DNA from 4 places in the Colwellia sp. Bg11-12 genome. Region 1 is predicted to be linked to each of the others. Evidence: predicted binding sites of a transcription regulator. Region 1 holds the regulator's gene; each other region holds the start of a gene.
What was found. Region 1 encodes FNR, which switches genes on or off when oxygen is low (the NO sensors DNR and NnrR bind a similar motif). Its sites were predicted from a motif close to TTGATCTAGATCAA; they were not measured.
Positions count from the first base shown of each region.

Region 2: a site for FNR is predicted at 1,895-1,908, ahead of hemN (oxygen-independent coproporphyrinogen III oxidase). Genes of this name have one in related genera too.
Region 3: a site for FNR is predicted at 3,109-3,122, ahead of yegQ (tRNA 5-hydroxyuridine modification protein YegQ). Genes of this name have one in related genera too.
Region 4: a site for FNR is predicted at 2,591-2,604, ahead of H4J39_RS05240 (GbsR/MarR family transcriptional regulator). Genes of this name have one in related genera too.

Region 1 is NZ_JACGUZ010000061.1:35,295-41,018, forward strand. Features, by position in the region: gene H4J39_RS08115 (FixH family protein) at 1-4, shown strand, start outside; gene H4J39_RS08120 (heavy metal translocating P-type ATPase) at 107-2,515, shown strand; gene ccoS (cbb3-type cytochrome oxidase assembly protein CcoS) at 2,545-2,757, shown strand; gene H4J39_RS08130 (sulfite exporter TauE/SafE family protein) at 2,763-3,440, shown strand; gene fnr (fumarate/nitrate reduction transcriptional regulator Fnr) at 3,484-4,203, shown strand; gene uspE (universal stress protein UspE) at 4,350-5,276, shown strand; gene ttcA (tRNA 2-thiocytidine(32) synthetase TtcA) at 5,404-5,724, shown strand, end outside.
Region 2 is NZ_JACGUZ010000078.1:63,574-69,297, reverse strand. Features, by position in the region: gene yihI (Der GTPase-activating protein YihI) at 781-1,365, shown strand; gene H4J39_RS15180 (DUF2489 domain-containing protein) at 1,375-1,866, shown strand; gene hemN (oxygen-independent coproporphyrinogen III oxidase) at 1,975-3,345, shown strand; gene H4J39_RS15170 (DUF1285 domain-containing protein) at 3,386-3,943, opposite strand; tRNA gene H4J39_RS15165 (tRNA-His) at 4,179-4,254, shown strand; gene H4J39_RS15160 (hypothetical protein) at 4,309-5,211, opposite strand; gene H4J39_RS15155 (TonB-dependent receptor) at 5,415-5,724, shown strand, end outside.
Region 3 is NZ_JACGUZ010000056.1:127,474-133,197, reverse strand. Features, by position in the region: gene H4J39_RS04935 (NUDIX domain-containing protein) at 1-372, opposite strand, end outside; gene tolC (outer membrane channel protein TolC) at 570-1,931, shown strand; gene H4J39_RS04925 (HDOD domain-containing protein) at 2,098-2,940, opposite strand; gene yegQ (tRNA 5-hydroxyuridine modification protein YegQ) at 3,205-4,605, shown strand; gene H4J39_RS04915 (YfhL family 4Fe-4S dicluster ferredoxin) at 4,615-4,860, shown strand; gene H4J39_RS04910 (thymidylate synthase) at 4,921-5,724, opposite strand, start outside.
Region 4 is NZ_JACGUZ010000056.1:200,190-205,913, reverse strand. Features, by position in the region: gene H4J39_RS05255 (PH domain-containing protein) at 1-920, shown strand, start outside; gene H4J39_RS05250 (sulfotransferase) at 927-1,577, shown strand; gene H4J39_RS05245 (DUF2750 domain-containing protein) at 1,632-2,003, opposite strand; gene H4J39_RS05240 (GbsR/MarR family transcriptional regulator) at 2,653-3,198, shown strand; gene H4J39_RS05235 (cytochrome ubiquinol oxidase subunit I) at 3,316-4,683, shown strand; gene cydB (cytochrome d ubiquinol oxidase subunit II) at 4,687-5,685, shown strand.

The DNA.
Region 1 (5,724 bases):
CTAATATCGTATAGCTTCTTCTAACTTAGGTGCAGGGCAACCTCACCTAAGCTCTAAAAACATCATACAGGTATAAAATACTCCTTATTTTTTTGGCTCTAAATATATGAAAACACTTTGTTATCACTGCGGTGAAATTGTCCCCAATGGCCTAAATTTATCATTGAAAATAGAGCAGACCCAACAGCCAATGTGTTGTATTGGTTGTCAGTGTGTCGCCCAAGCAATTATTGATAACGGTTTAGGTGAGTATTATCGTTTTAGAACAGCACCCGCACAAAAAGGTGAACCGCTTATACCTGAGCAGTTACAACGTAATAAGCTACTTGATGATGACGGCTTACAAAGTGAATTTACTTATAAAACCGATGACTATAATGAAGCTATCCTTACCGTAGATGGCATAAGCTGCGCAGCTTGCGCTTGGCTTATAGAAATGCAACTTATCAAGGTTAAGGGATTAATAAACATAAATGTTAATGCCACAACACAGCGCGCGACAATTCGTTGGGATAATAATAACGTTCAATTGAGTGAGTTGATTAACCGTATTGCCAAAATTGGTTACCAAGCACTCCCATTCAAAGCAAGTACCGCAGAACAACTGAACAAAACTCAAAGTAATAATTACATCAAGCGTTTAGGTATTTCTGGCATTTTGATGATGCAGGTGATGATGATTGCCTTTGGATTATACTTTGGCGCTTTTTCAGGTATGGATGAGTACAACTTAATATACTTACGTTATGCAAGCTTATTTTTAACCATTCCTATTGTTACTTATGGCGCGTTACCCTTTTATAAAGGCGCGATTAATGCGTTAAAAATAAAGCGCTTATCGATGGATGTACCGGTTGCTATCGCTATTTCTCTCGCATTTTCAGCCAGTGCATGGGCGACCATTACTCAGCAAGGTGAAGTGTATTTTGAATCGGTGTCAATGTTCACCTTTTTATTGCTTATTGGTAAGTTTTTAGAATTTAGAGCACGAAGTCGAGCAGCAGAAGTTTCAGCTAACTTGCTTAAGCTAATGCCAATGACAGCAACAAAGCTCATCAATGAAGACGGTATAAAAAAAGAAATACTGGTTCCTGCTAAAAAACTTTGCCCTCTTGATATTGTTTTGATAAAGCCTGGAGAAGTTGTCCCTGCCGATGGCACCATTATTTCTGGTAGTAGCCAGCTTAATGAAGCGATGTTATCAGGTGAACAATTACCCTTAAATAAAGCGGTGGGCGATATAGTCTTTGCCGGTACTATAAATGGTGACGGTAATATTAACGTTGAAGTAAAACAGCCTAGTGAACATTCTTTTTTAAGCCAACTCATACGGTTAAGTGAATCATCTCAAGCACATAAACCCAAATTAGCTAAATTATCAGATAAAATAGCACAATATTTTGTTGCTCTTATTTTACTGACCGCTATAGGTACCGCTTTATACTGGCATCAACATTTACCTGAGGAAGCCTTTTGGATCACGTTGTCTGTTCTTGTTGCTACCTGCCCCTGCGCTTTGTCTCTTGCCACACCCACTGCGTTAACTTGTGCGACCACACGCTTAAACCGCGAAGGCATCATGATAAAATCAGCACATGTTATGGAGACCTTACCTAAGATAACCACCATTGCCTTTGATAAAACCGGTACCTTAACCTCGGGTGATTTTTCTATTAATCGAACTCAACTATTTAATAGTGAGCATTATAAATATAGTAAACAGCAAGTTTTATCTATAGCAGCAGCACTTGAGTCTTATTCAGAACACCCCTTAGCCAAACCGTTTAAATCATTTCGTGATTATTCATACACCACTGAACAGGTAGAGATTAAATCAGGTTTTGGCATTCAGGGTAAAGTGAATGGTAAATACTATCGGATAGGTAAACCACAATGGTTACTGAGTGAAACAAACAAATTAACTGAATTTGAAACCGCTTCATGTTTATTATTAGAAGATAATAAATTAGTGGCGGCATTTTATTTAACGGATGAGATCCGTGAAGATGCTAAAAAACTCTTAGGTAATTTGAAGAAAAAAAATATATATACCATTATGCTATCAGGTGATCACGCAGTGGGATGTAACAAAGTTCAAGCGTTACTTCATTTAGATGAAGTACACAGTACTTTGACGGCGACAGATAAAATGGCGATTATTAAGCGACAACCCAATGGTTCAACCGTTGCGATGGTTGGAGACGGCGTAAATGACACCCCCGTATTTGGCGCAGCTCATATTTCTATTGCGATGGGTAGTGGTACTGATATAGCCAAAAGCGGTGCAGACGTTATTTTATTGAATAATCGTTTAAAGTCAGTAACAACGCTGACACGTGTCGCGAGTAAAACACGCCGTATTATTTGGCAAAATTATTTATGGGCATTTGGTTATAATGCTATCGTATTACCACTTGCCGTTGCAGGTTTCATTACTCCATACATGGCTGTAATAGGCATGTCGGCGAGTTCAATATTAGTGATCACCAATTCATTACGTTTACTCAAAAAATAATCGTGACACAAAAATAGAGAATAAAGACAATGAGCATTATTTATATTTTGATCCCTATTGCGATAATACTAACGGCCTTAGGCATATATCTATTTTTTTGGGCAGTAAAAACTGAACAATTTGATGATTTAGAAAAACAAGGCATGAGTATTTTATTTGATGATAACAAAAATAAAAGCGCTGAGCGTTCAACTGAAACTAACAGTATAGAAAAAAAAGACAATGATACGGGTATTAAGTAACTAATATGCTAAGTATTGATTATTTATCTGCTTTTATTATTGGCTTATTAGGTTCGGGCCATTGCATTGGCATGTGTGGCGGCATAACCACTATGCTAACATCAGCAATATCTCCTCAACATAAGGTAAGTGATCAATTTAAACTGGTCAGTGCTTATAATTTTGGCCGTATTTTTTCTTATACCTTAATTGGTGGTATCGTTGGTTTTAGTAGTTCGATTGCTGCAAAAAATATTGGTGTGCCCTTAGGTTTTCTTCGACTGTTCGCCGCAGTATTTTTAATATTACTAGGCTTATACTTGGGTCAATGGCTAATGTGGCTATCAAAAGTTGAAAAAATAGGTAAAGTGCTTTGGCGCTTTTTATCACCATTAAGTAAGAGGTTTATCCCTGTAAAAAATACTAAACAAGCTTTAGCATTAGGCGCTATCTGGGGATGGCTACCTTGTGGTTTAGTTTATTCAACCTTAACTTGGTCATTAGCGAGTGGAAGTACTCTAAGTGGCGCCTTGATAATGACATGTTTTGGTTTAGGTACCTTGCCGGCATTGTTGAGTATTTCATTAGGTTCTTTTGGAATAAAGTCTTTGTTAACTAACATGAAATTTAAAAAAACAATGGCCTTTATGATAATTATGTATGGAATATACAGTTTAATGATTGCATATCAGCAGTTGTTTTAATATGATCGAAATTATTAAAGATAAATAAATCATTTAGGTTAATATGTATAAAAAGCCATGTTCTACATCTCAGCACATTCATTGTCAAAATTGTAGTATCAGTGAGCTATGTTTACCGTTTTCTTTAAATGAGAAAGAACTTGATACGCTAGACAGTATTATCGACCGTAAACGCCCTATTCATAAAGGTGAACAAATATTTCAAGACGGCGATAAAATGCAAGCGTTGTACGCTATTCGCTCTGGAACATTTAAAACATTCACGGTAAATGAACAAGGGGAAGAACAAATTACCGGTTTTCATTTAGCTGGCGATTTATTAGGTTTTGATGCTATTGCAGAATCAGAACACCCTAGCTTTGCAAAAGCGCTAGAAACATCAATGGTCTGTGAAATACCCTACAACACACTCGATACATTATCGAATACTATGCCGAAGTTAAAAAAACAAATTCTGCGTATGATGAGTTCGGAAATACGCTCAGATCAAGAAATGTTAACCTTACTTAATCGTAAAAATGCTGAACAGCGCTTGGCGACATTTATCTCAACACTAGCGAGTCGTTATCATGCGCGAGGGATGTCAGCGACAGACTTTCGCTTAACCATGACGCGAAGCGATATTGGTAATTATATTGGCCTAACGGTAGAAACGATTAGCCGATTATTAAATCGTTTTCAAAAAAATGAATTGATTGGCGTCGAAGGTAAGCTTATTACTATTTTAGATATGGATAAACTTAACGAGTGTGCTTCACTTTAGTTTCTATAGAAATTTACATAAAATGCTTAACATTGATCATGTTAAGCATTTTTTTTATTGAAATATTATGATGTAACGCAAATAACATGTACCAAATATAGTCTATTGTTAATATTATTAGTATTTAATGCGTTAGGAGTAAATGTATGGAAAAGTATAAAAAAATATTAGCCGTTATTGACCCCACCACTGAAAATCAAAAAGCGTTAAAGCGTGCTATTGAATTAGCTCGCTATAGTGGGGGAGAAATCACCGCATTTTTAACCATTTATGATTTATCTTATGAAATGACGACGATGCTTTCTGGCGAAGAACGTGAAGCAATGCGCCAGTCTGTTATTAATGATAGTCAACAATGGTTAGCAGAAAAAATTTCTGAAATTAATCACGATAATATTAACATAGACATTTGTATTATTTGGCATAACCGTCCATTTGAGAAAATAATCAAAAAAGTGCTTGCTGAAAATTTTAATATTGTTATCAAAGGCACACATCAACACGATAAGCTAAAATCTGTTATTTTTACGCCAACAGACTGGCATATTCTCAGAAAATGCCCTTGTCCTGTATTACTTGTTAAAGATCATAGCTGGCCAAGCAATGGTAATTTGCTTACCGCACTTAACATGGGCAGTGACGATGAAGAGCACAAAGCACTTAATAAAAAATTAACTCAAGAATCGATTGCTTTCTCATCACTCATTAAGGCTAATATCCACTTAGTTAATTCTTACCCAGGTACGCCTGTAAATATTGCCATTGAAATCCCAGAGTTTAATGCCTGCGAATATAACGAGACCATGTTTAACCACCATAGAAGTGCAATGGAAAGTCATGCAAATAGTTACAACATACCCATTGAAAACACGCACGTGAAAGAGGGTTTACCTGAAGATGTTATTCAAAGTATTTCTAACGAAATCGATGCAGAATTAGTTGTTTTAGGAACCATTGGCCGTACAGGAATTTCAGCAGCATTGATCGGCAATACCGCAGAGCACGTAATTGACCGTCTAAACTGTGATGTATTAGCCATTAAACCTGATGGCTACATTTCGCCTCTAGCATAAGGTCTATTAGCGTCAGGTTTAGATCTTTAAATATAAATTAAAAAGCCAAGAGTTTTCTTGGCTTTTTGCTATACTACGCGCCGTAAAAATCGATATTTTTTCATTATAAATAGCACTAGGAAACACTATGAGCGCTCAATCAGCGACACCAATAACAACTTTAACAGCCAGCCAAAAAATACAGCTGAGTAAACTTGAAAAACGCTTAAGACGCCATGTTGGTCAAGCTATTGCACAATACAATATGATAGAAGATGGCGATAAAATAATGGTTTGTGTCTCTGGGGGCAAAGACAGTTATGCCCTACTCGCTATTTTAATGTTATTGAAAGAATCTGCGCCCATTCATTTTGATATCGTGGCAGTTAACCTTGATCAAAAACAACCTGGTTTTCCTGAGCATATTTTGCCCGCATATCTAGAATCGTTGGGGGTTGAATACAAAATA
Region 2 (5,724 bases), on a different contig from region 1:
TCCCCTGTCTTAATCGTACTATAGACAAACTAAGTTGAATTTTTTATTCTGCTTAGTTTTTCCTTTCGTATTCTCTTATCTAAAATCCCTCACACCATAAAGATATAAAGCCGTATATAACACTATATTTTTACTTATTTGTCAGGTTGCCCAGCCATTAAACGAAGAATTTCGTATATAAAGCCAACAAAAATACGTACTACATACATGACTAAATTTGTAAGACATAAGCCATAAACAATAACTATTCTTACCATTCATTAACTTCCATAGACATTAATAGCAATAAAAAACAATGAATTAAGATTTTTTAATTAATAAGATGTAAATAAACATGTATTTATAACTTGCGGCTTTTACAAACTAAGGTAGAGTATTGCTCAGCTACTTTGTAGCCAAATAACAATATGGATTGAACTGCATGGAAAGCATTTAACCTTCTCTTAGTAGAAAGTTACCTTTATAAAAATACGGATGATTAAGTTACTATCAGGATGATTGTTGATATTTAGGTCTATACGACCCATACGGACAGCCAAATAAAGTGTCATGATGACCAATAAAAAAATAAATTAAGTATTTAACGCAACATAAAAAATAATAATACGTTAGAGCTTAAATGGAATTGCTAATAGGTTAGGATAACCACTTAAAATTTACGAAAACGATGACTTGTTCATCGTTTTTTTATGCCTGAAGATTAATCATGAAAAACGCTATCGCTGTTTGCCACAATATAACGTAAAATACAACGATTGAATTTACAAACGAAATTATTTTATGTCTCGTAACAAAAAATCTAGAAAACAAGGCACTGGCTCTATTGGCGCAGTAAAAGATGATAAGAAAAAAGCCATAGTTCCTGTTGATAGAAAACCAAAGAAAAAAACAGGCAAGCAAGCAGGTAATCGCCAGAAAGAAGCCTTTGATGCAGGTAAAGAATCTCAAACACCAGCAGAAAATAAAGATCCACGTATTGGTAGTAAAAAACTGATTGATCTGGGCGTTCCTGTCAAAGCAGCGACACAACCTTTTAAAGCCAAAAATAAAGTGAAAGCTGATATTTCTCCTATCGCGGCTATTCGTGTTGTTGAACCCGACACCTCTTTAGAGCAAGAGCTATTCGCTATTGAAGAAGATACGCGTTTACAAAGTATTCTTGCGCAACAAGATGAAGATATCTCACTAAGTAATGAAGACGTTGATTACTTCAACGAAAAAATGGAACGTCATCAGCAATTACGTGAATTACTTGGCTTAGAAGATGATGATGAAGATGAATCACCGGTAACAACAAATAAAGCAAAATCTGGAGATGATCTTTGGGACAAATTTGACAATAGCGATCTTTCAGAATTCGAATAAGGTTTTATTATGTTTTCAAGCCCTTGGTTTTATGCAATTGTTGGTGGAGTAATAGTTATTGCTGCACTTGTTTTTTATGCAGTGAAATTATTAACTCAACTAAAAAAGCAAACGGTTAAACTAAAACAGGCAGAGCAAGATAGAAAAGTAGCGCTAGCAAAGCACGATAGTAAAATCCTCAGTAGTGTGGTTATTATTGCTCACGCAATGAAGGAAGAGCAATGTGACATCGCTGAAGGCTGTTGGCGTTTAAGTGTATTGCTTGATTCTTTAAAACTAAGTGAAGGTTTGTCTAAAGAATTCCCTGCTATATTTGAACTTTATAATAAAATCAAGCATATGCCAATTCTTGATGCGAGAAAGAAACTTGCAAAAAATGAGCGTATGAAACTTGATTTTGAACGTATGAAGGCAGAAACCAATTTATCTGCAAAGATAAAAATTGATGTTATTTCATTGCATCAATATGCCCAAGAACGTATCAGTATGCTAACAAGCTAACTTTTATTACTAAATAAATAAAACTTTGTTGCGCTCGATCAATACCCTTAATGTTTGCATTGTTAAACTGTGATTTAGAATATAAGTCATCGCTAATTCGGTAACACAATGCAAGCAACTCAATTTTTCGACCCCCTATTACTGTCAAAATATAATACCAGTGGCCCTAGATATACCTCTTATCCTACGGCATTAGAATTTCACGAAGCGTTTTCTGAACAAGATTTTATTCAAGCAGTAAAAGATTCGCCAAACCGTGAGTTGTCTTTGTATGTTCATATTCCTTTTTGCCATAGTCTTTGCTACTACTGTGGCTGTAATAAAGTGATTACTCGTCACCGCGACAAAGCCGATACCTACCTCACATTTTTAGCTGAAGAAATTAATTCACGCGCTGAACTTTTTACTGACTACACGGTGAAACAACTTCATTGGGGTGGCGGTACACCAAGCTTTTTAACACATAGCCAAATAACAAAATTAGTTTCGTTATTAAAAGAAAAGTTCACCTTTGCTGAACATGTAGAGATGAGTATTGAAATTGATCCTCGTGAAATTGAAATGAACCTTGCAGATCACCTTTTTGACTTAGGCTTTAATCGTTTAAGTATCGGTGTACAAGACATTGACAAAAAAGTACAAGAAACCATTAACCGTGTGCAATCAACCACGTTTATTAGTGATTTTATTGCTCATGCAAAGCAGGTGGGGTTCAATTCAATTAATATCGACTTAATCTATGGTTTACCGCATCAAACCATAGAAACCTTTACCAAAACGCTTAATAAAGCCCATGAAATGAATGTTGACCGTATTTCATTATTTAGCTATGCACACTTACCAAGCCGCTTTGCTGCCCAACGTAAATTACGTGACGAATGGTTACCAAGCACGCAAGAAAAGTTTGCTTTAATGAAACTGGCAATCGAAAAGCTTTGTGGATTCGGTTACGACTTTATTGGTATGGATCACTTTGCTAAATCTAATGATGAACTTTCTATTGCACAAAAAGAAGGTTCACTACACCGTAACTTCCAAGGATATACGACAAAGGGTGGTTGTGATTTGCTCGGCTTAGGAGTTTCTTCCATTAGTAATATTGGTAATTCTTTCAGCCAAAATGTCAAAGAATTACAGGCCTATTATAAAGCAATTGATATCAATAAAAATGCACAAGTCAAAGGCGTTAGCTTATCTCCAGATGACCTAATTCGTGGCGAAGTTATTCGTGAATTAATGTGTAATTTGTATCTTGATAAAAAACTAATTAACAAAAAGTACAACATCGATTTTGCTAAGTATTTTGCTGAAGACCTCCCCCTACTTAATACTTTCATCCAAGATGGTTTGGTTGAAAATACCGCTGATTTTATTAAAGTCGATCAAAAAGCGCGTTTGCTCATCCGTATCATCTGTATGAGTTTTGATGCATATATGAAAAAACACGTGAACCAGCAACGCTTTTCGCGGGTAATTTAATCATAGCTTGCTTACTTTTATAAACTAAGAAGGCAAGGGATTAATCAATTTTTCCTAAACTGAATTGCTGCCCTGCACTAGAAAACCTTAATTCAGTGCCCTTTTCTGCGCTGACTTCCTGTGCTAAGTCCGCCCATTGGTAGTAAACATTACGGTGTACTTTTGCCAATAAATTACGACGTACTAAAACATATAACTCACCATTAGCATTTATCGTTAATGGGTGAGTTTCATCAAGCACGAATTCATCATCGACATTAGTACTAACTGTCATGATTGATTTTTTATCATCTTGCCAAGCCCATTGTGTTAAAACAAAAGGTGCATCTTCAACGGTAATTTTGACCTTCTCAACTGGCGTGACTAAAAAATACTCATCACCTTCACTCCCTACTTCTTTTAACAAAACCGAAGCGAAGAGTTTAACTAACGATAAGCGTTTGAATATTGTGCCACCATAAAACCAGTCACCATTACTCTTAACTTGTAAATCGATTTCACCACAATACGGGGGATTCCACGACTCTATTGGGGGAAGATTTTTAGCTTTACCTTCAGTTAACTTATTTAACTGCTCAGAAATTTTTTCTAATGACATTTATACCACCAAACCATCCGTTGGATAGTTATTATAAAACCTTAAGTAAAAATACAGCAGGTGTAGACATTAGTAAAACCCCTTAAACAATTAACAGCATAACTAAAGGGAAATAGAGTTAATAAATAGTTGTGAAGATAAAAGAGTTAAAAACTAATATTTTTCTTGTCAATCTACGCATAAATGCCATATACTCTCCGCGCCTTACCACAAGGCGTTCTAAGTAAGTTCAGTGGTGGCTATAGCTCAGTTGGTAGAGCCCCGGATTGTGATTCCGGTTGTCGAGGGTTCAAGTCCCTTTAGCCACCCCATTTCTACCCTTGAAAAATAATTAAGCGCCCCATCAGTTCAATAACCAAGCTGTATCAATGACTCTCTTTATTAAATTTGATTTTGATAGAATTTTTTATTTTTTGAGGTATCCAATATTTAGCTGAAATATTATGAAAGTCAGCATCTAAATAGGGATTTTGAATTAAATAAATATTTTTTTCTTCGAAGTTATTTAAAAGATTTAGTGCCTGCTTTATGTCAGGGTGATTATCAAAGGTTTTCATAAAACTGTTATTTTCATAAGATTTTTCTAAGCCGTTAAATAATATTTCATGGAGGTCTTTTCTGTTTTTGTTCACATAAAAAAACAAATCTGCATGATAATAAACCATCAAATTTCTATAAATTGAAGATTCAGGCCGACTCTTTTCTCTTTTGCTTATATCACCAACAATAGAGCGTTGAATTGCATTGAACCTTTGCCCCTCCAGCATAAGCCAAGCTCTACCGCTAGCTGACTTCATAATATTAAAATTGTTGTAATTAAAAATATCATTTTTCAATTTGGCAGTATTGCTTCCTATCATTAAATTTTCTTTAAACTCTTTTAACGTTGATAAGGAAGCAAGGTTTTCTAGTTGTTCATTGTTTACCATAAAATAACGATATCCTAATAGTCCTCTCGTTAGAGGAATATCAACCCTTAAAAATCGAGCAGAATATTCTAAGTTAGCCCCCCCACTGAAAACATCGCATTGGCTTTTTTCTAATTCAAAATTAAGCAGCTGTCTAGGTCTTGTTAGTTTTTCTGGATATTGGTTGAGCGAATAAGTATGACCATTATCTTTCATGGCATTTAAAAACTGGAGAAAAGTGTATTTATCTTGAGTGTCTCTTTTGAAACCACAATAGCTGATATGCTCTGCAAATACCGTATTGGTATTAAAGATGAAAATAAAAAATAAAAATTTAAATACGTGATTTTTTATTTTCATAAGTATTAATAAAAGTAATCAAAAGTGGCAAGAATAACTTTAATAATAAGTGATTAAATTTAAATAACAAATTTTTACACCTTATCGATTTACTTTTCTTATAGCGAATTAGGGTTATTGTATTTTTTCTCTTTATTTGTCTATGATATTAATCATGTGTTCTGATTATATTTATAGCAAAATATCACCTTAAAGAGATAAAAATGATAAGAAAATGTAGTAAGACATTTTCATACAATAAATTCATTAAAACATTATTTTTCGTTGGAATTAGTCCTTCACTCCTCATCTTGGACGCTATTCAAGCGGCTGAAAATACGCTAATAAAAAACAATGAAATTGAAGTTATTGAGGTCATTGGGTTAAGAACATCGATTAATAGTTCTATTGAATCGAAAAGAAATGCTGATCGCGTGATGGATACTATTTTTGCTACTAATATTGGTAAGTTACCCGATAACAATTTAGCTGAAGCTATACAGCGAGTTACTGGTGTTCAAATCACCCGTAAAA
Region 3 (5,724 bases), on a different contig from region 1:
ATTTTTATTCAACGTTAAGTCAGCTTCTTCTTTTGCTTCGCGAATAGCAACGTCAATAGGAGATTCATCTTGGCCAAACATACCCGCAACAAATTCTAATAACCAGGGTGTTTCCCCCTGATCAATAGCGCCAACACGAAATTGTTCAATTAAGACAATGCGGTCATTGGCGGCATCATAAGGTATAACAACCACCGCATTACCACGTTCAAAGACTTCTCTCGTGAGTACTTTACTTTCCCCACCATCAAATAAGCGATGACTAAGTTGATATTCATCTATTTTAAAAAAACCTTTATAACAGGTTTTTTGTTGATAAATGGTGACATCTTCAGGTAAAAACCGTAAAAGTTGAGTGTTTTTTTTATACATAAACTTATTTTTTGTATCCATAATAAAGATTTTTAAAAAGAGAAAATATTACAGTTGAAGCAGCACTAGCATAAAACATTTTGTTACACTAGAATGCCTTCCTAAACACTTATTATATTTAGCTAAATAGAAAATAAAGATACGATAGTAACATAATAATATAGCGTACATGGCACACTCAAAGGAATAGCTCACTCATGAAAAAAACAATTTCGGCACTTATCATCGGTTTGGTTTGTGCAACTAACTCTACGTTAGTTAACGCTGAAGATTTATTGAGCGTATACAAACAAGCGCAAGCCAGTGATCCTACAGTATTAAAACTTCAAGCTTTATTTAATGCATCAAAAGAAGATATTGATCAAGCGAGATCTGTTTTATTACCACAACTTAGTGCTGCTGCTAGCTACACAGAAAGTGAGGGTGAGTTTATACCTACATCAGATGATGGAAAATCGTCTGATCGAACACTGACTAATAAAAGCGATAGCCTACGCTATGGCCTTAACTTAAACATGCAATTATATAATCATACCACTTGGTTAAGATTAGATAATGCGAAAAAAGCAGCCCATCGTAGTGATGTAACTTACCAATCGGCAAAACAAGAATTAATTGTTCGGGTAACAACAGCTTACTTTGATGTGCTTAGTGCAAAAGATGATTTAGATTTTGCAAAAGCTGAAAAAGCCGCAATCGAGCGTCAGTTAGAGCAAACAAAACAACGTTATTCTGTTGGCCTAAAAGCTGTGACTGATGTACATGAGGCACAATCACAGTACGATAATGCAGTTACTTCTGAAATTCGTGCTGAAAATAGCGTATTTACTGCTGAAGAAGCATTACGTGTTATTACTAATGTTTACCCCCGTGATTTAAATATCTTAAATACTGAACGCTTTAGCACTTCTCGTCCTATACCTGATAGCGCTAACGAATGGCAACAAACAGCTGAAGCTAAGAACTTAGATCTTATTAGTCAAAAAATAGCAGTTGACGTAGCAAAAGAAAATATCAATATTGCAAGAGCAGGTCATTATCCAACGTTAAGCCTAACCGGTAGCTATACAACCTCGGATCAAGACAACGAAGTAAACAATATTACCTTTAACAATCCAGCACTAGATAGTCAGTCTATCGGTATAACTTTAAACGTGCCTATTTATTCAGGTGGTGCAATCACAAGTGCTGTTCGTCAGGCGCAAAGTAACTATGTAGCCGCAAGCCAAGATTTAGAACAAACGCATCGCAATGTTGTTCGTAATACACGAAATGCTTATAACACAGTTATTGCTGCTGTTTCGGCAATTAAAGCGCTAGAGCAAGCGCTTGTTAGTTCTGAAAGTGCATTAAAAGCGACAGATGCTGGCTTTGAAGTGGGTACTCGTACTATTGTTGATGTATTAGATAGCACGCGTAATTTATACAACGCGAAACGTAATTTGTCTTCAACGCGTTATAACTATGTAAAATCAATTTTATCGTTAAAACGTGCAGCTGGAACCATTAGCGAGCAAGACTTAATTAATATTAACCAAGGGTTAATAGAAGCTAAGTAAACGAATCGTTCATCGATGTGCATGGACGCACTAGATTAGATATAGAAAGAAAGGGCACCCTGAACATATACGTTCATTGCCATCCATGGCACCACGTTATACCGTTCATCCTGAACATAAAAAGCCCTGAAATTCAGGGCTTTTTGTTAACGACTGCTTGTTGTTATTAACTAAACATAGCTTTTACATCAGTCACCATTTTTTGAAATTCTTCGCTCTCCATAAAGTTCACGTCAGATAAAATGCCTTTATTCACATAACTCTTTAAAAGCACTTCACAGGTAGATTCATTTTTGAAAATACCGTGATAAATAGCGCCGGCACGAATGAAATCTAAGTAATGAGTTTCCGCTGGCAATACAGTTAAATCACTCCAACTATTCACTAAGGTGATAAAGTCATCTGAAAATCCCCAAGCTTTAGTCACTTCCCCACCTATATCTCCAGATAGCTTGGCGATAGCTTGCTGTAAGAATGTAGGGTTAGCGAAAACATCTGGGTGATTTTCAGCTTCAGTTAAAATAGGTAAAACACCAATATTATGTACGAGCGCGGCGAGGGTTAATGTATCTAATGTTAATGACGTATGTTTATGACCTTGTACATAAAAAGTCATCAAGCTAATTGCGACAGAGGCAACATCAATCGTTTTTTTCCATGACTTTTTCAAATACATTGAAACAATTTCATTTTTAGAAACAAATACTTGTTCTAATGCCATAGCTGTAGCAATACTTTTTATTTGGCGTAGCCCAATACGAGTAACTGCTTGATTAACTGTTTCTACTTTTACAGAACGACCTAAAATAGCGCTATTAGCGACTTTCAACATCCCCATAGATAATGCTGGGTCATGACCGATAATGTCACTCATTTGGTTTAAATTAATGTCTGGATTATCTGCAGCCTCACGTACCTTGAGTGCTATTTCTGGTAAGGTTGGAAGTATAAGTGCGTCTTGTTTAATTTTTTCTACTAAAATCGTATAAAGGGCATTTTCAGTTCCCATAGTTTCGCCTTAATTATTATTATGTTTTATAACTTCTATTAAATAAAAAATAGCACACTTTTTTGCTTATATTATTATTTTAGGTCAAATATTAGTAAATTTTTTAATATGCTACTTTTACAGCTTCCCCCCCCCTTTATTTGTAATTTATGTTTTTAATGACTTATTATGATTTTCATCAAAGAACCGCCTCATAAGCTGATTGCCTAAGGTAAACGAAATTCTTATAATTTGCAGAATGTAAAATAACCTACCTCATAAATTATGTTAACACCTGAACTACTCTCTCCTGCTGGAAGCTTAAAAAACATGCGTTATGCCTTTGCTTACGGGGCTGATGCAGTCTATGCAGGCCAACCTCGTTATTCTTTAAGGGTACGTAATAATGAATTCAATCTAGAAAATTTGAACATTGGCATCAATGAAGCTCATGCCTTAGGTAAGAAATTTTATTTAGTCAATAATATTGCTCCGCACAACAGTAAATTGAAAACCTTTATTAAAGATATTGCCCCCGTTATAGCAATGAAACCTGATGCGTTGATCATGTCTGATCCCGGACTCATCATGATGGTGCGAGAAAGATTTCCCGATATGGCAATTCATCTCTCTGTTCAAGCAAATGCAGTAAATTGGGCAACAGTAAAATTTTGGCACCAACAAGGCGTTGAACGCGTTATTTTGTCACGTGAATTATCACTTGATGAAATTGAAGAGATCCGCTTTCAATGCCCTGAAATGGAATTAGAAGTTTTTGTTCATGGTGCATTATGCATGGCATATTCTGGCCGTTGCTTATTATCTGGCTATATCAATAAGCGCGACCCAAACCAAGGAACATGCACGAATTCATGTCGATGGAAGTACGATAGCCATCAAGCAAAAGAAAACGAAACAGGCGATATAATTGCAATTAATCCAGAGGTCTTAGTAAAACCAAAAATATTTACACCTGAGCCAAAAGACATCATCATTCCAGGGCAAAAACCAGTCGATGAACTTGTTTTACTTCAAGAACAAGGCCGACCCGGTGAATATATGCCTGCGTTTGAAGATGAACACGGCACTTACATCATGAATTCAAAAGATTTACGCGCTGTTGAACATGTTGAGCGTTTAGTTAAAATAGGGGTGCATTCATTAAAAATAGAAGGCAGAACAAAGTCATTTTATTACTGTGCTCGAACAGCACAAATTTATCGCCAAGCCATTAACGACACTTTAAACAATAAACCTTTTAATAAAAATTTGAATACTGATTTAGAGCACCTTGCTCATCGTGGTTATACCGAAGGTTTTTTAAAGCGTCATCGCCACGGCGACACACAAAATTATGACCAAGGCTACTCAAAGAGTGACACCCAACAATTTGTTGGCGAAGTACTCGCTCACAACGAAAAAACAGGTTTAGTTGAAATTGACGTAAAGAATAAGTTTTTAGTCGGTGACCGCTTAGAACTAATGACACCTACAGGTAATAAATCTTTTATTTTATCTCATATGGAGAATGTTAAAGGAGAAGCCATTCATGACGCGAAAGGATCTGGCCATAAAGTATCAATCCTTTTAGAAACAGAGCATGATCTAACCTTTGGAATTATTATGCGCTACCTTGACCAAGGAAGTACAACACGCCATCCCTTTGCAAAAAATCAACTAACGTAGTGACACTTTATGGCACTTATTATCCAAAGCACATGTATCAACTGTGATATGTGTGATCCAGAATGCCCTAACGAGGCGATAGCATTAGGTGAAGATATTTACGAAATTGATACCAGTAAATGTACAGAATGCATCGGGCATTATGACAAGCCTACTTGTATTAGCGTTTGCCCTATTGATTGTATCAAAAAAGATCTAATACATATTGAAAATGAAGCGACGCTCTTCGCTAAATTTATGCGTATGCATGGTTAACTGTATTTTCAGCTAAAAAAAGGAGCTAACCAGCTCCTTTTTTATTTAAGATAGAGGGTGCTAAACAGAAATAGGCGCTTTTATATGAGCGTGAGATTTATAATCAACTAATTCAAAGTCTTCAAAAGTAAAATCAAAAATACTGTCTATTTCAGCGTTTATCTTCATTGTAGGCAGCGCTAAAGGTGTGCGCGAAAGTTGTTCGTCAACTTGTTCCATATGATTTGAGTATAAGTGTGCATCGCCAAAAGTATGTACAAAATCACCTAATTCTAGATCACAAACTTGTGCGATCATCATAGTAAATAAAGCATAGCTGGCAATATTAAATGGCACCCCTAAAAAGATATCAGCACTACGTTGGTAAAGCTGACACGAAAGTTTTCCATTTAAAACATAAAATTGAAAAAGTGTATGACACGGTGGTAAGGCTTGTTTGCCCTGTGCTGCATTTTCTGATGGACTAATAGATGTATCAGGTAACAATGCCGGATTCCAAGCCGTTATAATATGACGTCTAGAATCAGGGTTAGTTTTTAAGTCGTGTATAAGTTGTGCAAGCTGGTCAATCGTTTCACCGGTTGCTGATGGCCAATTGCGCCATTGCACCCCGTACACTGGACCCAGTTCACCTTCTTCTGTAGCCCAGGCATCCCAAATTTTTACGCCGTTTTCACTCAAATACGCAATATTAGATTCACCCTTGATGAACCATAATAACTCATGAATAATCGATTTTAAGTGGCATTTTTTAGTGGTAACCAGCGGAAAACCTTTAGCTAAATCAAAACGCATTTGATAACCAAAAATACTTTTGGTGCCCGTACCTGTGCGGTCTGATTTTTCAACACCGTTATCACGAAC
Region 4 (5,724 bases), on a different contig from region 1:
GTTTAGCACCATTTCTTGATGACTTTGGACGATATATTGTTGAGTTTTTTAACGGTTTAGGAATTGACCTCGAAAAATTCCTTACCTTTTCAGATAAGCCGATGTGGCAAATTGGTTTATACGCACTGACCTTAACTTTTCTTATTTTATTACCTTTTACGCTTTTCTCTATTGCAGGTTCTATTATTACCTTTTACAACTTCACCTTAAGTAAAGTGGATGACCGTTATATTCGTCGCAGTGGACTATTAACCAAATATGAAGTGATCATGCGTTTATCACGTTTACAAATGGTGGTTCGCCAACAAGATTGGCTTGATGTGATACTAAAACGTATTAACCTTAAATTTGAGCAAAGCAATAGTGCATTAAATCAATATCAAGCGAGTGCGCAAAATAGTCATATTATTGTGCCGTCAATCAACCCAAATGAATGTTTGACCTTAATAAACGATGTTTACCCCAATAATAAGATGATGAGTATCGATTACCACCGTATTAGCAAACGCTTTTTACTGCGCAATATTGGTTATATTCTTTCACCCATGTTTATTCTACTTTCGGTTCTTTTTATCACCCTTGATAAAGCTAATTTTTTAATGGTGTTAACGCCCGGTTATTTATTTATGAGTGTATTAGTTTTTATGCGCTGGCTGCGATGGGGCTATGCTAATGATGATGATTTAATTTATATTCGTAAAGGCTATTTTGGCGTCGACTATACTTGTTTTCCTATTTTTAAAACTCAACAAGTTCAATTTAAACAAAGTTGGTTCCAAGAGCGTCACCAGCTCAGTTCAATAAGAATCGTACTCGCTGCAGGCGCTCAGGACATTCCTTTTATCAAGCAAAAGCTTGCTTATCAATTACTCGACGATGTGCTTTACCAAGTAGAAAGCAGCCAAAAGTCTTGGATGTAGGCCTTAATGAATAATACTAAAATATTTATTATCGGCTTACCTCGCTCTGGCACCACCAGTATTTGTGCAGCAATGCTTGAGCTAGGCTATACCGTTGCACACACCGCTTATACACAAAAAACGTTTGATGAAGCACAAGTCATTGCCGACACCCCCATCTTTGCTGATTTTAAACGTTTAGATAAATTTTATCCTAACAGTAAATTTATTTACTTAGCGCGAAAATCTGACCAGTGGTTACCCTCAATTAAACAGTTGCTACAACGTATGTATATTAATGTGACGCGTGCTGACGGTGGCTTTAATACTATTATTAAACGTTGCTACGTAAGTACATTTTCACCTTTTACATTAGAAAATATCAACAATGACATGTTTTTAGCCCGTTGTTACTTGCAACATAACCATGAAGTGCTGCAATATTTCTCTGAGCGCACGCAAGATTTACTCACAATAGATGTTAGCCAGCCAGCGAGTTACCAACAATTGCTCAGTTTTTTATCAATAGCACAAGGGAGTAATCTAGGAAATTTTGAAAAGCTCAATAGTGGTGGAAAAGTTACCGCATGGAAGGATTTAAAACATGAGAGAAAAATAGAGTCGACTAAAAATGGCCGCATGAGTTTATTAGACTATTTAGAGTTTTCAGCAGAATAACAAAAGCACATTGAGTTTTATAAACATAAAATCAACATGCGCTTTTTATGAATTTTACAAGGCTTCAATTTCAGCAAGAGCTTGGCTAAATTCAGCTAAGTCTAATTCAACGTACTCATTATCCTCAGCTTGATTTGATTCTTCTAGCCAATTAATACCCACAATAACGCCATCTTCACCAAGGTCTTCAAGCCAAAACTCTAACCAGTCGCTTAACGTTATTTTAGTCGGTACATATTCTTGCCATTCATCAATACAATGTATTTGAGCAAGTGCTTGGCTTGACCATAGTGGCATAACGTCAGTGTTTTCAAAGTTAATTGAGTCAAGTACCACCCAATCTTCTCCTGATTTTTCTTGCAGTGCCCAAAACGATTGTGCGGTTTTAACGTCGGCTAAAAAGGTGCTTAAAATTGTTGAATTCATAATTATTTATATCAATTAAGTGATGAGCAGACATTAATTATCTCACACCGTACTCGCTTCTAACATAACAATTTATAGTAAAAGTACTTTAGGATTATCTGCTAGGCAAAAAAAAGCCGCGTAAGTTACGCGGCGTAAAAACATTTGCAAGGGAGTAACAAACGTTTGGTTTAAGAGCTTAACCCTTAAGAACTAGAGTAATTATACTAATAATTAGTATCATGTAAAGCATTCATGTAATTAAAATACAAAAAAAACATTATTTAATCAAATAAACTCATACAAACTCATATAAACTCCATGATAATTGAATTAGTGTTATAAAATTCCACCTTGTCGTAATAATGTTACTCATACGAGATATTAATTACCCGTTATTCTTTAAGTATTCCCTTCGCCAAAGCTAAAAGTAACGTGTTAATTTTAATGATGAGTCATTGATATAATAACGGTTTAAATACGTTGACCTTAACGTTTAACAAATCAACGCGTCCACTAAGACAATAACCTTTCATACCCCCTTTATCTTCACTTTATTTCAAATCTACATTCCTGATAAATAAAGCGCCCCAAAGACATAAAAAAGCTTGATCTAAATCAAGAACAGTTTAAACTTTCAGAAATTACTGAAAGTTCAGAAGACTTAATTATGATAATGACAACTAAAATTGAATCGTTTGTTATGCACTGTGGGGAAATGGGCAGTCGCTGGGGCTTTAACCGCACTGTTGGTCAAATGTATGGCCTACTAACCATTCATAACGAACCACTTACCGCGGTACAAATATCTGAAGCACTCAATATATCTCGTGGCAATGTCAGCATGGGTATTAAAGAATTGCAGTCTTGGCGATTAGTACAAGTACAGCATAAACCTAAAGACCGCAAAGAATATTACTCGCCTGCAGGCTCTATCTGGGAAATGGCAATACGCATATTTGAAGAGCGCCGCAAACGTGAAGTTGACCCGACACTGTCATTATTACGCGATAATTTGTTAGATGAACCCGCTAACCCTCAAGAGCAATATGCGCAAGAAAGAATGCATGAAATGCATGATCTGCTTGAAACTATTACTCATTGGGCTTCAGAGCTACAAAGTATGAGTCCAGATAAACTCAACACCCTGATGAAGCTTGGGGCTGGTGTAAGCAAGGTTATAGATATGAAGGATAAGTTTTTGAAAAAAAACTAAACAAATACTTTTCTATTTTTAATCATTTAAAAACATCCAAAGTGGTAAGAATTATCACATTAATACGTTAATCCCATCAACACTCAACAGTGTTCAAGCGGGTTTATGGAGTAAATCATGTTAGAAACCTTAATGCTCTCGCGCATACAGTTTGCCGCTAATATTAGTTTTCATATTTTATTTCCCACAATAACCATCGCCCTTAGCTGGTTTTTGTTTTACTTCAAATTACGTTTTGATCAAACCGGTGATCCAGTTTGGATGCGCGCATACCGTTTTTGGGTTAAAATTTTTGCCCTCACCTTTGCAATAGGTGTAGTTACCGGTATTACCATGTCGTTTCAATTTGGTACCAACTGGCCAAAGTTTATGGAAACTGTCGGTAATATTGCTGGTCCATTATTAGGCTATGAAGTGCTAACCGCATTCTTTTTAGAAGCCGGGTTTTTGGGGATTATGTTATTTGGTATGAACCGAGTTTCCGCTCGAATACATACGTTATCAACGCTAATTGTTGCTTTTGGCACCAGTTTGTCGTCCTTTTGGATTTTAGCGCTTAATTCTTGGATGCAAACACCTCAAGGCCATGAAATGAGAGATGGAGTGGCCTATCCAGTTGATTGGTTCGCTATTATTTTTAATCCATCGTTCCCCTACAAATTATCTCACATGCTAGTTGCATCAGGTTTAACCGCCGCCTTTTTAGTAGCAGGCATTAGTGCTTATCGATTACTAAAAGGTGACGATAAAAAAGCGCCAAAATTAACCCTCAAAATAGCATTAACCGTAGCGGCTATACTTGCGCCTACCCAAATATTTCTAGGCGATATGCATGGTTTAAATACGTTAGAGCATCAACCACAAAAAATTGCAGCAATGGAAGGTATTTGGCATACCGAAAAAGGTGCACCTTTATTATTATTTGCCCTACCTGATGAAGAGCAGAAGACCAATAATTTTGAAATCGCAATCCCTAAGATGGCAAGCTTTATATTAACGCATGATTTAAATGGCGAAATAAAAGGCTTAAACGAATTTGAAGGTAATCACCCCCCTGTTGCGCCTGTGTTTTTTGCTTTTAGAGTTATGGTTGGCTTAGGTATGCTGATGCTTGCTATCGCTTGGCTTAGCCGCTTTTTATTATGGCGCAAAAATCAATTACCTCCTTGGTTGTTAAAAACCCTTGTTGTGATGAGTTTTTCTGGCTGGATAGCGACATTAGCAGGTTGGTATGTCACTGAAATTGGCCGCCAACCTTGGTTAGTAACAGGGATTTTAACGGTGAAAGATGCTGCGACAGATATAGCACCAGAAAACGTAGGCATCACACTAACACTTTATTTGGTTTTATACGTTGTCATTATGGTTGCTTATTTACACACCATTTTCACTATGGCTGGACGTGCCATTGAAATAGAAGAAATCAGTATTGATGAACAGGTTAAGCCGGTAATTAATACTCCAACAAACACGGTTGAGGGCTAGATTATGTTTGAAGAATATACATTAGCAATAATTTTTGTCTCATTGATGGGCTTTTCAATTTTACTTTATGCCGTATTAGATGGCTTTGATTTGGGGGTTGGTATATTGCTCCCTCTTGATCAAACAGACAACGCCGATACGATGATAGCGTCAATTGGCCCATTCTGGGATGCGAACGAAACTTGGCTGGTACTCGCAATTGGCTTATTGCTTATCGCATTTCCAGCAGCACACAGTTACATATTTAAAGAACTATACTTACCAACCGCAATTTTGTTAATTAGCTTAGTCTTGCGCGGTGTTGCTTTTGATTTTCGTGCAAAAGCCGCCTTTAGCCATAAACCTACTTGGAACAGAGTCTTTAAAGGAGGCTCATTGGTTGCCTCTCTGAGCCAAGGCTATATGTTAGGCATGTATGTTATGGGCTTTGAAGCCACTTTAGCCGCTTACAGTTTTAGCTTATTAAGTGCCTTTGGTGTTGCCGCCGCTTATAGTTATATAGGGGCGTGTTGGTTAATTATGAAAACTGAAGGCGAGTTACAAATACAAGCCGTTGCTTGGGCTAGAAAAACAGCTTTGGTTTGTTTTATCGGTGTTATTACGGTATCGCTCGTTAACCCGTTAATAAATCCTAATGTCTATGACAAGTGGTTCTCTTCACCTAATGCATTGATGATATTACCTTTACCTTTTATTTGCTTTGCGCTGTTTATTTTTAGCTTTATTCAATTGAAGCAGTTACCTAAGGTCAATGATAAAGGTTGTTGGCGCCCCTTTGTAGCTGCGGTTGCCATATTTACTTTATGTTTCTTTGGTTTAGCTTTTAGCTTTTTCCCTTATATTGTGCCAAATAAGCTGACTATCTGGGAAACAGCATCAGCACCTGAATCTTTAAACTTTGTTTTGTGGGGCACTATCATTGTGGTCCCAGTAATATTTAGTTATACCGCATTTTCTTATCGGGTATTTTGGGGCAAGGTAAGAGAGCTAAGATACCATTAACGGTTCATCTTATAACTTAACGTGAGTATCAAGATAGAG